2 regions of the Peribacillus sp. FSL P2-0133 genome follow, and region 2 is predicted to be linked to the other one. Evidence: predicted binding sites of a transcription regulator. Region 2 holds the regulator's gene; the other holds the start of a gene.
What was found. Region 2 encodes Rex, which represses fermentation and respiration genes when NADH is low (regulators of the CRP and FNR family bind a similar motif). Its sites were predicted from a motif close to TTGTGAAATATTTCACAA; they were not measured.
Positions count from the first base shown of each region.

Region 1: qoxA (cytochrome aa3 quinol oxidase subunit II) is a predicted target of Rex. The motif match lies at 4,586-4,603, and genes of this name have one in related genera.

Region 1 covers NZ_CP150254.1:552,778-560,822, forward strand. Annotated here, with positions in the region: gene MKY17_RS02700 (helix-turn-helix transcriptional regulator) at 1-187, shown strand, start outside; gene MKY17_RS02705 (hydrolase) at 327-683, opposite strand; gene MKY17_RS02710 (hypothetical protein) at 873-1,544, shown strand; gene MKY17_RS02715 (trypsin-like peptidase domain-containing protein) at 1,735-2,970, shown strand; gene MKY17_RS02720 (hypothetical protein) at 3,235-3,549, shown strand; gene qoxA (cytochrome aa3 quinol oxidase subunit II) at 4,722-5,651, shown strand; gene qoxB (cytochrome aa3 quinol oxidase subunit I) at 5,725-7,671, shown strand; gene qoxC (cytochrome aa3 quinol oxidase subunit III) at 7,671-8,045, shown strand, end outside.
Region 2 covers NZ_CP150254.1:298,206-306,250, forward strand. Annotated here, with positions in the region: gene tsaD (tRNA (adenosine(37)-N6)-threonylcarbamoyltransferase complex transferase subunit TsaD) at 1-925, shown strand, start outside; gene MKY17_RS01620 (ATP-binding cassette domain-containing protein) at 1,205-3,124, opposite strand; gene moaC (cyclic pyranopterin monophosphate synthase MoaC) at 3,258-3,764, shown strand; gene MKY17_RS01630 (redox-sensing transcriptional repressor Rex) at 3,798-4,457, shown strand; gene MKY17_RS01635 (YdiK family protein) at 4,486-4,698, opposite strand; gene MKY17_RS01640 (CPBP family intramembrane glutamic endopeptidase) at 4,695-5,420, opposite strand; gene groES (co-chaperone GroES) at 5,755-6,039, shown strand; gene groL (chaperonin GroEL) at 6,099-7,736, shown strand; gene MKY17_RS01655 (hypothetical protein) at 7,877-8,045, opposite strand, start outside.

The sequences.
Region 1 (8,045 bases), 250 kb from region 2:
TATCGTGCTATTAATAGGAGCATTTTTGTTAGTGTCTAAATTAACCATTTTTGGTCTTAACAAATTTGCTGGGACCGATATTACAATTTTAAAAAGCATGCCAGTTGTATCGAATTTTTTACCATTAGCTTTGATGGTTATTGGTGGTGTAGGTTCAGACTATTTGAAAGATAAATATGTAGATTGAAAGGAACCTGCGTATAAAACTGTATAATGAATCACAAAATGGAATCTTTTTTCCTTATGTTGGGGGGGAAGGGAGGCTATTTGATTGAACTTGATCATAAAAGAACAGAACCTTTGATTTTAGGTTCTGTTCCTATTTGTTATTTGAACTTTTGCACTTCTTCTTTTCCCTCGAATTTGTTATCTTTCAATATGCCGATTTCTTCAATATGGTTTCGTGCCGCTTCATCCCCTAATTTATAAATGAGGGCATAAAGTCTTTTCATGGCTGCATCGTATTTATCATTTGCCCGGTCATGATGATAGAGAAGGTAGGGCACATGTGAACGGGCATATGCCTCCAGGTCATCTGTCCGGTGTTCCTCCAAGCATTGTTTCAATTCTGCAAGTTCCTCATCAGTTGCGTGTATAGTGAAGCTTGGATTCTCTTCAAGTTTTTGTCCGAGTACGTCGCCGCTGACCAAATCGACATGGTAGGTCTGTTTTTCCTGCATCATTCTGCACATCATCCTTTCAAGCGTTTATCTATGCTGTACCACTATTTGTAAAAAGTTAATCATGAACGTAAACATTTCCTTAATGAAAAAGATAGGAAATAGAGGTATCGGATTTCTTATCAAATGGTTTAAGATGGATTTACAGAATATTATGGAAAAGTGAGGGGTGACATAGTGAAGAGGTCAATCATGGTTATTTTTTTTGTGTTGATTGCTTCAGGCTGCGTAACAAGGAATTATGATTCCAATATGGATTTAGGGAAAAGTCAGTTGAATGAGGAAAATTATTTAGAAGCCCATGAGGCATTTGAATTAGCTTATAAAGAAGCAAAAACACCGGAAGCAAGGGAGTTAATGGATCTTTCAGGTTTTCTGGCAAGTGGGATGAAGAATTACGACGAACAGGATTTTGGTTCGGCCAAAAGCGATTTTGAAAAAGCAACCGCATATAAAGCAAAATACCGGGAAGGTAAACAAATGGTTTCAAAGGGGGGGGAAATGCAGCTGGTATCAAACTCCGCCACGATAGAAACTGTAGAGGGGAATGACGAACCGGTGGAGGAAGCAACTGAGGACGGATCCAAAGTAGAAGATAAGGCGGCAACGGAAACAAAAGGCAAAGGAAGCAAGGATTCGGTCAGTACATTAAGTAAATCTCAGGCGGAGAAGCTTGTGAAGGATTATGTGGACATGGAAAATTTCCCGAATTTGCATATCGAACATGATCATGATTCCGAAAAGGGAGATTACATTTTTCATGTTTTCGAGGTGGATGAACCTAGTCAGAAAAGTGGCCATAAAACCACTTGGGGCTGGTATGGCGTGAATAAGAAGACTAAAGAAGTTTATGAAGTCATGTAAGGATAACTGAATGTTCGGATTAAAGGCCCTTGTAGAGGCCTTTTTATTTTGTGGTGCGGCAAAGTAACAGGATTCGATAAAATTTTAATTTTTTTAAAAAGGTCACCTTATTCTTTATTTTCTTAAGAATTTTTTAATATTTACTGTTTATGATTGAGCCAAGTAAAGGACAATCCTAGGAGGGGTAAAGATGGAGAATTATAATGGTGATGAGCAAGTCAGAGTCAAGGCAGAACGGAAAAAGGGTAAATCTCTTTGGATAACCAGTCTTGTTTCCGGAGCGGTTGCTTCTATGGTTACATCGTCTGTATTTCTATTTGGCGGGGATTTTATAGATCAAGGGAAAAGTTCAGTGAATGAGGCAACAGAAACGGCAGGTGTACAGCAAACGGAAAGTGTTGAAAAGGATAAAAGTGTCACGGCGGAAAAGTTATCGACAAGTACGGATTCAAATGATAGGGCAGAGATGGTCGAATCAGCATCCAAATCAATTGTAGGGGTCGTGAATTTACAGGAGATGCAAAACCAGAACCCGTACCAGCAGCAAAGCACGGAGAGCGAAACGGTTGAGAGCGGCACTGGCTCAGGGGTCATATATAAAAAAGCTAATGGGAAAGCCTATATCATCACGAACAATCATGTTATTGAAGGAGCTAAGGAAGTCGAAATTTCATTGTATGATGGACAAAAGGCAACAGCAGCGGTTGTCGGCGCGGATGCTTTGACGGATTTAGCGGTTTTGACAATTGATGCCTCGAAAGCACCGGAGGGAATTAAATTCGGTAATTCTGATAGCATGCGTCCAGGTGAAGAAGTATTGGCAATTGGCAACCCACTTGGACTTGATTTTTCACGATCGGTTACACAAGGGATCGTCAGTGCGACCGGACGCTCCATTTCAGTCGATACCTCGGATGGGGAGTGGGAACTTGATGTCCTTCAAACAGATGCAGCGATCAACCCTGGCAATAGCGGCGGTGCTTTGATCAACACCGCTGGGGAAGTGATCGGCATAAACAGCTTGAAGATTTCCGAAAACGGTGTGGAAGGCTTAGGGTTTGCCATACCAAGCAATGATGTGATTCCGATTGTTACGGAGCTGATTGAAAATGGGAAAATCACGCGTCCATATTTAGGAGTCAGCTTGGCCAGTATGGAAGAACTGCCGCAATATTACATTCAAAATGTTCCTGAAGCCGTAAAGTCCGGTGTAATGGTGACGAGTATAGAAGCGGGATCGGCTGCGGCGAATGGAGGGCTTAAGCAACAGGATATCATCGTTGAAATTGATGGAACGAAAATAAATACAGCCGCTGCATTAAGGAAGTACTTATATACAGATAAGAAAATCGGCGATAAAGTAAAGGTTAAAGTATATAGGGGTACTGAAGAGAAAACGGTAACGTTAACCTTGCAAAAACCATAGAAAGTAGTTAGCCCCCTGATTAATCATCAGGGGGCTTTTAATTGGAAGTCGAGAAGTTTTTAGTAGTATAGAAAAGGTTAATATAGGAAAAAGTAGATAGTGTATTTGCACTGTTTTGCAGATTTTTCATATAGTCTTGAATACCTAAAAGCTAATAGTAGCACGTTCTATTTGTCAAGGTTTTCATTGTGAATATGTTAAAATATAGAAAAGATTTGACAAATTTGTGAAATGTCATAAAATAGAAAGAAAGGGGATGAAATTATGGAAGCTAATCAGAAGATGTTAGATGCAGTGAAATGGGTATCGGGCACAGGTTGTGTAATCGGAATTATTATTTTTGCTTTAAGTTTCTTTGTAAGCGATTACAATAAAGATTATATATTTACCGCCGTTGGAATCGCCATCACACTAAGCGCAGCTGCAATTTTTCTAGTTGGTATATTTTTTGTCCTGACAGAAGAAATGGTAATGAAAACACATAAAGGTGAAAGAATTGTACCGGAAACGACTAAAATCATAAAAATGAAGTCAAAGGCTAACACTCAAACAAAAAGAAGTACAGAATTCAGTAACTAAAACGAGGAATATAGCATAATGAACTTGCATTCTATCATCAGATTTACTAACATGGATGAACGCCTGTCTAAAGAATTTGAGTCAAAGTGATCCGAATGATTGAATGCGCTTTCATTTTGTGGAGGACTTGGATTAATTATCAGTTGGCTACTTTTTAATTCAATACAATATACTGCACTCGTCATGTACCAAAAAAATATTTCAAGTAACCCTTTGTATTTGAAATACATACGATGTGCTTGGACATTCAAACCAAACTGCCTGAACGCCAGGAAGTTTTCACTTTGATTTTGAACTATATCCACGAGAAAAGGACACTTTTAAAAAGTCCTTTTTTTGTGGTTTTTTTATGCACTTTTCCTTGAAGATACAAAAGGGATGTCGTTGATTTTTGAGTAGTGAGTTTCCAAAAGCCGGAGTTTATTGAACCACCAAATGTACTTTTTTGTAAAATGGTTTCTGTCCTGTCCTACAGATATTGATAAACAACTTGACTAGTTGTAACTAGTTTGACTGACCCCTGAATTACTTCACCCAAGACTACTGCTATACGGCTGTTTAGGAATACTGACAGGGCAATAAGTATTGCGAGGAGAATAAAGCCAATTACATTTCACACTCGTTATTTCCTTATATATATATAATATTGACCAGTGTAGGATCATAAGGGTATGGAAGCATGGAAACAACATCGTGTACAATGCGGCTACCATTTACCAACTTCCATGGCCGAGTTAAAAAAATCCGCTATAAATCATGTTTTCCAACGATAGAAACCTAATTAGCAGGATAGGTAATTTAATTCATAATCTTTATAAGTCTTGAGGCAATAAACGCGGTGAATATAATGTGAAAAATTTATTTCATTATATTAGAGTAATATTAAACGGAAAGTGATCGATACTGTCAGCAATCCTGTACTGATAAGTGAATTTTCCATAGGTAATTTATTAAACAATTATTATATTTCATTTGCTGAAGATTTTCGAACATTTCTGTTCATTTACCATCTTCTTACTGCTCTTTATTGAACTTTATGTGACAGATGTCACTTTATATTGTCTTTTTTTACACTTGGGATTAATATTGGTATGTCGGGTTTTTGAACATGGTAACACTTTGTCCGAATAATTACCAATTGGAATTTTATTATGTAAGAAAGGGGTAGTACTATGAAAATAAAATGGGCTCTATTAACTATACTTTTTACAATTGCCACTGTGCTAACCGGTTGCGATAACCCATTAATGGTCTTGGACCCTAAAGGGCCAGTAGCTGCAACACAAGCAGATGTTATTATGATTTCGATATGGACAATGTCCTTTGTCGTCCTTGTCGTTATGGTACTGTATATCTTCATGATAATGAAATATCGTGCTTCCAAACAACGTGATGATTATGAACCGCCTCATATAGAAGGAAGTAAGGTTCTTGAAATAATTTGGGTTGCGATTCCAATTTTAATCGTCGCTTTCCTATCCGTTGTTACTGTTAAAACAACAAATGAAGTTGAGGCAACACCTAAAGGGTACGGAGATCAAGAACCTTTAGTTATTTACGCTTCATCTTCCAACTGGAAATGGCATTTTAGTTATCCGGAAGAGGATATCGAAACGGTCAACTATCTGTTTATACCTACTAACCGACCAATTGAATTTAAACTTTACTCATTCGGTCCAATCTCAAGTTTCTGGATTCCGCAACTTGGAGGACAAAAATACGCGATGTCGGACATGGTTAATACGTTGCACTTAGCAGCTGATGTACCAGGTGAGTATATGGGTCGAAATTCAAACTTCAGTGGTTCAGGTTTTGCTCAGCAAACGTTCAACGTTAATGCACTGTCTGCAAAAGAATACGATAAGTGGGTAGATGAAATTAAAGCTACTGCTAAACCGATTACTGAGAAAAAATTCAATGAATTATTAAAACCTGGTCATGTGGGACAATCCACTTACACGGGAACTCACTTAGAGTTTTCACCAGCTCCTGAAGGGGAAAATGCTGGTCATGACCACGGATCTTCTGATACTGAAGAAAATGATTCCAAGGATTCACACGAGGAACATTCAGAACACAGCAACACGAGTCATGATCACTAAGAATTAATTTCGTTCGATAAAACAACTAGGTTTACAAGATAAGGAATATTTTCCTGAAAGGAGTCACAAAAGTATGGATTACTTTGATCGATTTGCCGTACCTCATCCAAGTCCCGCGATTTATGCATCCATGGTTGCCATTGGCTTAACCATGATTGCGGTTGTTGCCGGAATTACCTATTTTAAAAAATGGGGTTACTTATGGCGTGAGTGGTTAACAACGGTTGACCATAAACGTATTGGTATCATGTACATCTTGGCAGCACTGCTTATGCTTTTCCGTGGTGGCGTCGATGCTCTTATGATGCGTGCTCAAACGGCTATTCCAGATAACGGTCTTTTGGATGGACAGCATTATAATGAGGTATTTACAACACACGGGGTCGTCATGATCCTGTTTATGGCTATGCCATTTATCATTGGGTTAATGAACATTGTTACACCATTACAAGTTGGAGCGCGTGACGTAGCATTCCCACGTCTGAACGCGGTAAGCTTCTGGTTATTCTTCATGGGGGCAATGCTATTTAACATCTCTTTCGTAGTTGGTGGTTCTCCTGATGCAGGCTGGACATCTTACTTCCCGCTGGCAAGTAATGATTTCAGTGAATCAGTCGGTTCGAACTATTACGCGATTTCACTTCAAATAGCAGGTATCGGTACATTAATGACTGGTATCAACTTTATCGTAACCATCTTGAAAATGAGAGCACCTGGCATGAGCTTAATGAAAATGCCAATGTTCACATGGTCTATCTTGATCACTAACTTCATTATCGTTTTCGCTTTCCCTGTATTGACAGTGGCACTTGCGTTGATGACAATGGATCGTCTATTCGGAACTCAATTCTTTACGATGGCCAATGGCGGTAGCGATATGCTTTGGGCGAACTTGTTCTGGGTTTGGGGACATCCTGAAGTTTATATAGTAATTCTTCCGGCTTTCGGTATTTACAGTGAAATCATTTCGACATTTGCACGTCGTAACCTGTACGGGTATAATTCAATGGTTATCTCCATGGTAGCTATTTCTACACTATCTTTCATTGTATGGGCTCACCATTTCTATACAATGGGTCACGGTGCAATGGTTAATGGTATCTTCTCGATTACCACGATGGCAATTGCCGTCCCGACTGGTGTTAAGATTTTCAACTGGTTGTTCACACTTTGGAAAGGTAAAATCGTATTTACCGTTCCAATGCTATACTCTTTAGCTTTCATTCCGATTTTCACGCTCGGTGGGGTAACAGGGGTAATGCTTGCCATGGCAAGTGCTGACTACCAATACCATAATACAATGTTCTTAGTAGCTCACTTCCACTACGTTTTAATCCCTGGTACTGTATTTGCCGTACTTGCTGGTTTCACGTACTGGTGGCCAAAAATGTTCGGTTTCATGTTGAGCGAAAAAATTGGAAAATGGTCGTTCTGGTTCATTATAGTCGGCTTTAATGTAACTTTCTTCCCGATGTTCATCACTGGTTTAGATGGGCAGGCACGTCGTATGTATACGTACTCTGAAGCAACAGGATATGGCCCATTGAATATGCTCTCTTTCGTTGGAGCGATTGGTTTAGCAATAGGTTTTGCACTTATTGTGTACAATATCTATTGGAGTACTCGTTATGCATCAAGAAATATCTCAAACGATCCATGGGATGCACGTTCTCTAGAGTGGGCTACACATACGCCAATCCCTGAATATAACTTTGCAATTGTGCCAACAGTTGATTCTACAGAAGCATTCTGGGATTCAAAGAAAAAAGGCTTTAAATTATTTGGCGGAAAAGTAGAAAAGATTCATATGCCAAATAACAGTGGCGTGCCGTTTATCATGAGCTGTATCTTCTTCGTTTGGGGCTTTGCATTGGTATTCAGCATGTGGATCATTGCAATCATTGCAACGATCGGTATCTTTGCTTGTATGATTCACCGTTCATTCGAAAAAGATCACGGACGTTACATCTCTGTTGAAGAGATCGAAGAAACTGAAAATAAATTGCGAGGTGCTAAGTAATGAAAATAGATAACTCGCTGCCACTAGAATATAGCACGGAAGAAAATCGCTTAAAGATTTTTGGATTCTGGATTTTCCTGGGAGCAGAAATAGCTCTTTTCGCTACACTGTTCGCCACTTATTTTGTCTTAGTTGGTGGTACTGGAAATGGTCCAACAGGGGAACATCTTTTTAAAGTCCCAACACTAATGTTTCAAACAATCTTTCTTTTAACTAGTAGTTTTACCATAGGTCTTGGAATCAATGCAATGAGACTTGGCAGGCAGAAAGCAACGATTGGTTTCTTCATTATCACCCTTATTCTTGGTTTAGGCTTCTTAGGAGTCGAAATTTATGAATTCGTGGAGTATGTACATGAAGGAGCAACGATTCAA
Region 2 (8,045 bases):
TAATGTCGTGGCTTCACAAATCGAAAGCCATAAACGTTTTGGCGGTGTTGTCCCGGAAATAGCTTCCCGTCATCATGTAGAACAAATTACGATCGTTCTTGAAGAAGCACTGCTTCAGGCAGGGGTGACATATGAAGACTTGGATGCCATTGCCGTTACAGAAGGTCCCGGACTTGTAGGGGCACTATTAATAGGCGTGAATGCGGCGAAGGCTGTAGCTTTCGCACATGGAATACCTATTGTCGGTACGCATCATATCGCGGGTCATATTTATGCGAATCGGCTTATTCAGGAGATCGAATATCCTGCGCTTTCTTTAGTCGTTTCGGGAGGCCATACGGAATTGGTGCTTTTAGAAGAACCAGGTTCTTTCAAGGTGATAGGGGAGACGCGGGATGATGCAGCAGGTGAGGCGTATGATAAAGTGGCCCGAACCTTGGGGCTCCCTTATCCTGGCGGCCCTCATATCGATAGGCTGGCACAAGAAGGCTCACCAACTTTGAAACTGCCTCGGGCATGGTTGGATGGCAGCTATGACTTTTCTTTCAGCGGGTTGAAATCAGCGGTAATCAACACTTTGCATAATGCTGAACAGCGCGGGGAAAAAATTGAACCTAAAGATTTAGCGGCAAGTTTCCAAGCTAGCGTGATAGAAGTGCTTGTAATGAAAGCTGTAAAGGCTGCAAAGGAATATAATGTGAAGCAGGTATTGCTTGCTGGAGGAGTTGCCGCAAATAAAGGCCTTAGGGAAGCATTAACGGAAGCTTTTAAGGATTTACCTATGGATATATCCATTCCGCCCCTATATCTTTGTACGGACAATGCCGCCATGATCGGTGCTGCTGGCAGTGTCATGTTTGAAAAGGGAAAACGATCTGGTTTGGATTTGAACGGAAATCCTGGATTGGATATCGAAGCATTTTAATTGAAGAGAAGACAGGATTCCTCACTTTGGCATCCTGTCTTTTTATCGTGTTTATAAAAAAATAGAATATTCTGTGGATAAAGTTTTTTTGATAATCATACTGCATGTGTATAAAGTGGTGTTTTTGTGGATAAGTGGATATGTTTCTGTGGATAATGTGTATAACTCAAATTAATGGCTAGTGAACGGTAAGTGGTTTGTTAACAATTTTGTGGATAACTTTCAAGCGACGTTTTGAATGGAAAAGAAAAAGACCGAGTCAATTGACTCGGTCTTTTGTCATTCTTCCAGTTCAGTCCATTCTTCGAGAAGCTGGTCCAAACTTTCCTGTGCAGTATCAAGCTTTGTTTGGACCTCCATTACTTTTTCATGGTCCTGAAAAACATTTGGATCACAAAGGAGGTCATTATATTCGTTTATTTCGATTTCAAGAAGCTCCATGGCTGCCTCGATTTCCTCAATGCGCCGTTTTCGCTGGCGTTCAGCTTTTTTTGCTTCTTTATCAATTTTGTAATTCGTTTTTTCTACAGCTGCATCTAAAGTATTAGCCTGTTCCTGCTGTTCAAGTGCTTGGATTTCAGCCTGCTCCTGTTTCTTCTCTAGATAGTAATCATAATCACCGAGGAATTCTTCGTTGCCGTCTTTGGAGAGCTCTATCACTTTCGTTGCTATTCGATTTATGAAATAACGGTCATGTGAAACGAAAAGAATAGTTCCCGGATAATCGATCAATGCGTTTTCAAGCACCAATTTACTATCGAGGTCCAAATGGTTCGTTGGTTCATCAAGAATTAAAAAATTCCCTTTTTGCATCATCATTTTGGCTAGAGCAAGCCGGGCCTTTTCGCCCCCGCTTAGTGTGGAAACGGTTTTCAAAACATCGTCCCCGCTAAAAAGGAAATTACCGAGTACGGTGCGAATGTCCTTTTCCGGTTTAAGGGGATAGTCGTCCCATAATTCATTTAGTACGCGTTTATTGGAAACAAGGTTAGCCTGTTCTTGATCGTAGTAGCTGACTTCTACGTTCGTTCCAAAACGGAAACCCCCAGAAAGTGCAGGCAGCTTAGAAATGATCGTTTTCAATAAAGTAGATTTTCCAACTCCATTTGGGCCAACAAGTGCTATGCTCTCACCTTTAGTCATCCGGGAATTTATATTCTTTGATACCGTTTCCCCTTCGTATCCAATAGCCAAGTCCTGGAGGTGAAGTACTTCATTTCCGCTTTGCCTTTCAATCTGGAAAGAAAAATTCGCAGATTTTTCATCACCTTGCGGCTTGTCCAATACATCCATCTTTTCGAGCTGTTTGCGTCTGCTTTGTGCTCTTTTCGTGGTGGAAGCCCTGGTGATATTACGTTGGACAAAGTCGCGAAGCTTTTCAATTTCCCCTTGTTGCTTCTCGAACAGTTTCATGTCCCGCTCATAATCCTCCGCTTTTCCCTCTAGGTAAGAACTATAATTACCATGGTATTTTTTCATGTTATTTCGGGAAATCTCATATACGAGGTTTACTACTTTATCTAAAAAATAGCGGTCATGGGAAACAATAAGGACAGCTCCCTGGTAGCCTTGTAAATATTGTTCAAGCCAAGAGAGGGTTTCGATATCCAAATGGTTCGTCGGCTCATCCAGAATCAATATATCCGGTTTCCTTAAAAGCAGCTTCCCTAATGCAAGCCTTGTTTTTTGCCCACCGCTTAAAGTGGAAATTGGGGTAGAATAGTCAAAGTCAGCAAACTGAAGTCCATGCAATACGGAACGGATATCCGCTTCATATTGATAACCGCCCTTCTCTTTGAATGTCACCATCAAAGTGTCGTATTCATTCAGCACTTTTTGGTAAATTGTTTCGTTTTCAAAGATGTCAGGTCTGGCCATATCAGCCTCAAGGCGACGCAGTTCCTTTTCTTGCTCTATAAGATCCGTGAATACAGTCAGCATCTCATCCCAAATGGTCAGTTCGGATTCCAATCCCGTATCCTGGGCCATATAGCCGATGGTGACGCCTTTTGGTTTGATTATTTCACCGCCATCATGGGAAAGCTGCCCAGCTATGATTTTAAGCAGAGTGGATTTACCGGCGCCATTTCGGCCGACAAGTGCAATTCGATCTTTATTTTGAACTTCGAGCTTCATATTTGATAAAATAAGTTCAGCTCCATAATATTTCGATAGTTGATTGATTTGTAATAAAATCATAGATTTCACCTCAATTGATTATTGTTAGTGTAACGTATTTTAGTTATTATCGGCAACAGCTTGGTTCCAAGCTGAAACAAAAGCTGTTACATAAAGTGGAATAATAGTGTATGATTTAGGAGGGGTTACTTAAATGGGAGACTTAACGCATTTTAATGAACAGGGCAGGGCCAAAATGGTTGATGTGAGTGCTAAGCCTGAAACAACCCGGACGGCAGTAGCTCAATCGAGCATTTTATTGAATGATGAAATATATGAATTGGTCACGAACCATAAAATGAAAAAAGGTGATGTACTGGCTGTTGCGCAAGTTGCAGGAATAATGGCCAGCAAAAATACATCCAATATAATTCCGATGTGCCATCCCATTGCTCTGCAAGGGGTCAATATAGCCTTTGATTGGGAAAAAGAAGAACAAGGATATAGGCTTAGGATTGAAACGGAAGCTAAGACAAAAGGGAGTACAGGTGTGGAAATGGAAGCGTTAACAGCTGCATCCGTGACTGCCTTGACTGTTTATGACATGTGTAAGGCCATTGATAAGGGAATGGTGATCGGGCCTACATTCTTAGTGGAGAAAACAGGCGGAGTGTCTAGTAGCGATTATAAAAGGCAAGTAAAACAAACAGATAGAGATTAAGTTGAAAAGCATGTGTGAAAGCGGGGAAGAACAATGAACCATGACCCAAAGATACCGCAGGCGACAGCCAAAAGGTTGCCATTGTATTATCGATTTTTAAAGAACTTACATTCCTCAGGCAAACAAAGAGTTTCCTCGGCAGAGCTAAGTGAAGCTGTAAAAGTGGATTCTGCCACAATTCGCCGTGATTTTTCCTACTTTGGCGCGCTTGGGAAAAAAGGCTACGGCTACAATGTCAATTATTTATTATCCTTCTTTAGAAAAACACTAGATCAGGATGAATTGACCAAAGTCGCTTTAATCGGGGTAGGAAATTTAGGAACCGCTTTTTTAAATTACAATTTCATGAAAAATAATAATACTAAAATTGAAATGGCTTTCGAAGTTTCTGAAGAAAAGGTCGGCAAGCGAATAGCTGATGTGCCCATCTATCATATGGATCAAATCGATACACTATTGCAGGAAAATAATATTACTGCGGCTATATTGACAGTGCCTGCACAGGTAGCCCAGACGATAACCGATCGTCTAGTCAAAGCTGATATAAAAGGAATATTGAATTTCACACCTGCACGGCTGACCGTGCCTCCATCCATAAGGGTTCACCACATTGACCTGGCCGTGGAGCTTCAGTCGCTCATCTACTTCCTGAAACATTATCCAGTAGTGGAAGAAGCCGCATTGGAGGAATGAAAAAACGCTGCATCATTGCAGCGTTTTTTTATTTTTTCTTATTTTTTTGTGCTGCTTTAATCTTAAAGTGCAGCATAATCATGCGTAATCCCGATCCAAAATCAAGAGTTGCAATAAGGACAAGTATGTAGGCAAAGAGTCCCCATCCGGAAGAATTGACGGTTTGAATCGCGATAGCGGTAAAAAGAGCTCCTAAGCCTGCATAGATGATGCCCATGAATAATGGTGATTGACGTTTCATAATAAACCTCCAATGAAGGCCTGTGCAGTATCTAGCATCTTCTCAATATCCTCCCGATATACCACTTGAAGGATGATAACAAGCGTATTCATCGCAATATGTGCGCTCATGGAAACAAGAATGCGGCCTGTTTTCGCATAAAGGAAAGCAAAGGTGAAGCCCATTGCCGTATATAAAAGAAGATGTTCAAATTCACCATGCGCCAAGCCGAAAATAACTGAGCTGATTAAGGCTGAAATAAAGAAGTTAAGGCGTTTATGAAGTGATCCGAAAATGATTTTCCGGAAAATTAATTCTTCCAATATAGGTCCAATTACTGAAGTGACGAAAATGACCATGGGGACTTTGTAAATGAGTGAAATAAGTTGCTGCGTATTTTCAGATTCAGACTCCACCCCAAGCATTTGTTCAATGCTGCCGGCAATGCTTTGTGCAAAAAGAGCCATGAACACTCCTGCAATTGCCCATAATACGGACAACGAAACGGAAGTTTGATTTCTCGTGTCCAACTTTTCCCTCATATCTTTTCTTATTAAAAAAAGAATCAATAATAAAGTAACGAGAAAACTGAAAACTATCCAGTATGCTGCAGACTTCACTTCGAGTTCATCTGCCGGCATTCCAGTATAAGACCCGATCAGCATGAAAATGGGTACCCCAACAATACTGGATAATTGCATGGCAATATAAGTGATGATGACGAACCAATATTCTTTTTTCAAAAATGAAAACTCCTTTTATAGTCACCCATCCCGTTCGGAACGTTCCTGATATGGGGACAATCTATAAACGCATACTCCAAAATGGTATCAAATATTGAGGCAGAACACCACTTAAAGGTACCCCTAGCATAACATTTCAATTACATTGTTAAGGAAATCATTATGCTAAAGTAGTTTACCCATAATTTATCAGAAATTAATAAAAAATTTTCAATAAGATACTTGCAAAAAAGGCTCGGTTTATTTAATATTATAAATGTGTTAGCACTCGATGATGAAGAGTGCTAATAATCATGAAACAAATTATCAAGAGAATATGAGGAGGTTGTTTCACTTGTTAAAACCATTAGGTGATCGCGTTATTATTGAACTAGTTCAAACTGAAGAAAAAACTGCAAGCGGTATTGTTCTTCCTGATACTGCTAAAGAAAAGCCACAAGAAGGTAAGGTAGTAGCAGTTGGTACTGGCCGTGTCCTTGAAAATGGCGAACGTGTTGCTTTAGAGGTTGCCCAAGGCGATCTAATTATCTTCTCAAAATATGCAGGTACTGAAGTTAAATACGAAGACACTGAATACTTAATTTTACGTGAAAGCGACATTCTAGCTGTTATCGGCTAATTATACATCATACTTAACTGAACGAAAATTTTCTTAAAATTTTAGGGAGGTACTTATAAATGGCTAAAGAAATTAAATTTAGTGAAGAAGCTCGCCGTTCCATGCTTCGTGGTGTGGACGCACTTGCAGATGCAGTTAAAGTAACGCTTGGACCAAAAGGTCGTAACGTGGTTCTTGAGAAAAAATTCGGTTCACCGCTTATCACAAATGACGGTGTGACGATCGCTAAAGAAATCGAATTGGAAGATGCATTCGAAAACATGGGTGCGAAATTGGTTGCTGAAGTAGCAAGCAAAACAAACGACGTAGCTGGTGACGGTACAACTACTGCAACGGTTCTTGCACAAGCGATGATCCGTGAAGGTCTTAAAAACGTAACAGCTGGTGCTAACCCAATGGGTATCCGTAAAGGAATCGAGAAAGCGGTCAATTCAGCAATTGCAGAATTGAAAGCCATTTCCAAACCTGTTGAAAACAAAGAATCAATCGCACAAGTTGCTGCCATCTCTTCAGCTGATGAAGAAGTGGGCCAACTGATTGCAGAAGCAATGGAGCGCGTTGGTAACGACGGCGTCATCACAATCGAAGAGTCTAAAGGTTTCACAACTGAATTGGACGTAGTAGAAGGTATGCAGTTCGATCGTGGATATGCATCTCCATACATGGTTACTGATTCAGATAAAATGGAAGCTGTCCTAGAAAATCCATATATCTTGATCACAGATAAAAAAATCACGAATATCCAAGAAATCCTTCCTGTCCTTGAGCAAGTTGTTCAACAAGGGAAACCGCTATTATTGATTGCTGAAGATGTAGAAGGCGAAGCGCTTGCAACTCTTGTTGTAAACAAACTTCGTGGAACATTCAACGCTGTTGCGGTTAAGGCTCCTGGATTCGGTGACCGTCGTAAAGCAATGCTTGAAGACATCGCAGCTCTTACAGGCGGCGAAGTAATCACTGAAGAAATCGGACTTGATCTTAAATCTGCAACAATCGATTCATTAGGCCGTGCGTCTAAAGTGGTTGTTACAAAAGAAAATACAACGATCGTTGAAGGTGCTGGAAATACAGCTCAAATTCAAGCTCGTGTAAACCAAATCCGTGTTCAATTAGAAGAAACAACTTCTGAATTCGACCGTGAAAAATTACAAGAACGCCTTGCTAAATTAGCTGGTGGTGTAGCGGTAATCAAAGTCGGTGCAGCTACCGAAACAGAATTAAAAGAACGTAAACTTCGTATTGAAGATGCATTGAACTCCACTCGTGCCGCTGTTGAAGAAGGTATCGTAGCCGGTGGTGGTACAGCGCTTCTTAACGTATACAATAAAATCGCTGAAATTCAAGCGGAAGGCGACGTAGCAACAGGCGTGAAAATCGTTCTTCGTGCAATCGAAGAGCCTGTTCGTCAAATCGCTCACAATGCCGGTCTTGAAGGCTCTGTAATCGTAGAGCGCCTTAAAGGCGAAGCAGTAGGCACTGGCTTCAATGCAGCTACTGGACAATGGGTGAACATGATCGAATCCGGTATCGTCGACCCTACTAAAGTAACTCGTTCAGCTCTACAAAACGCTGGTTCTGTAGCAGCTATGTTCTTAACAACAGAAGCTGTTGTTGCTGACAAACCAGAACCTGCTGGCGCTGGCGGCATGGGCATGCCTGATATGGGCGGCATGGGCGGAATGGGCGGCATGATGTAATCATTGCCTAAATCCCTTATTAAGGGGTTTAACGAGGATTCAGAATGAATGCTCACCTAACATGTGAATATCTTTAAAGTTGAAGGCCTCTCACAGTTTACTGTGAGGGGCCTTTTCTTTATATTTGAATTCGGTATGTCCTAGTCATTGTTGGATTTTTTTAATTCCTGTACCTGCTTGATCTGTAATGATGTATGCGTATGCCTGAATGGATGCAACGTAATTTTCTTGTTGTTATGCGGTAATTTCTTAAGAAGACGTTGTAATCGTATTGCAGGCAGTTTTTGCACCAATGTATATCCCTCTGGT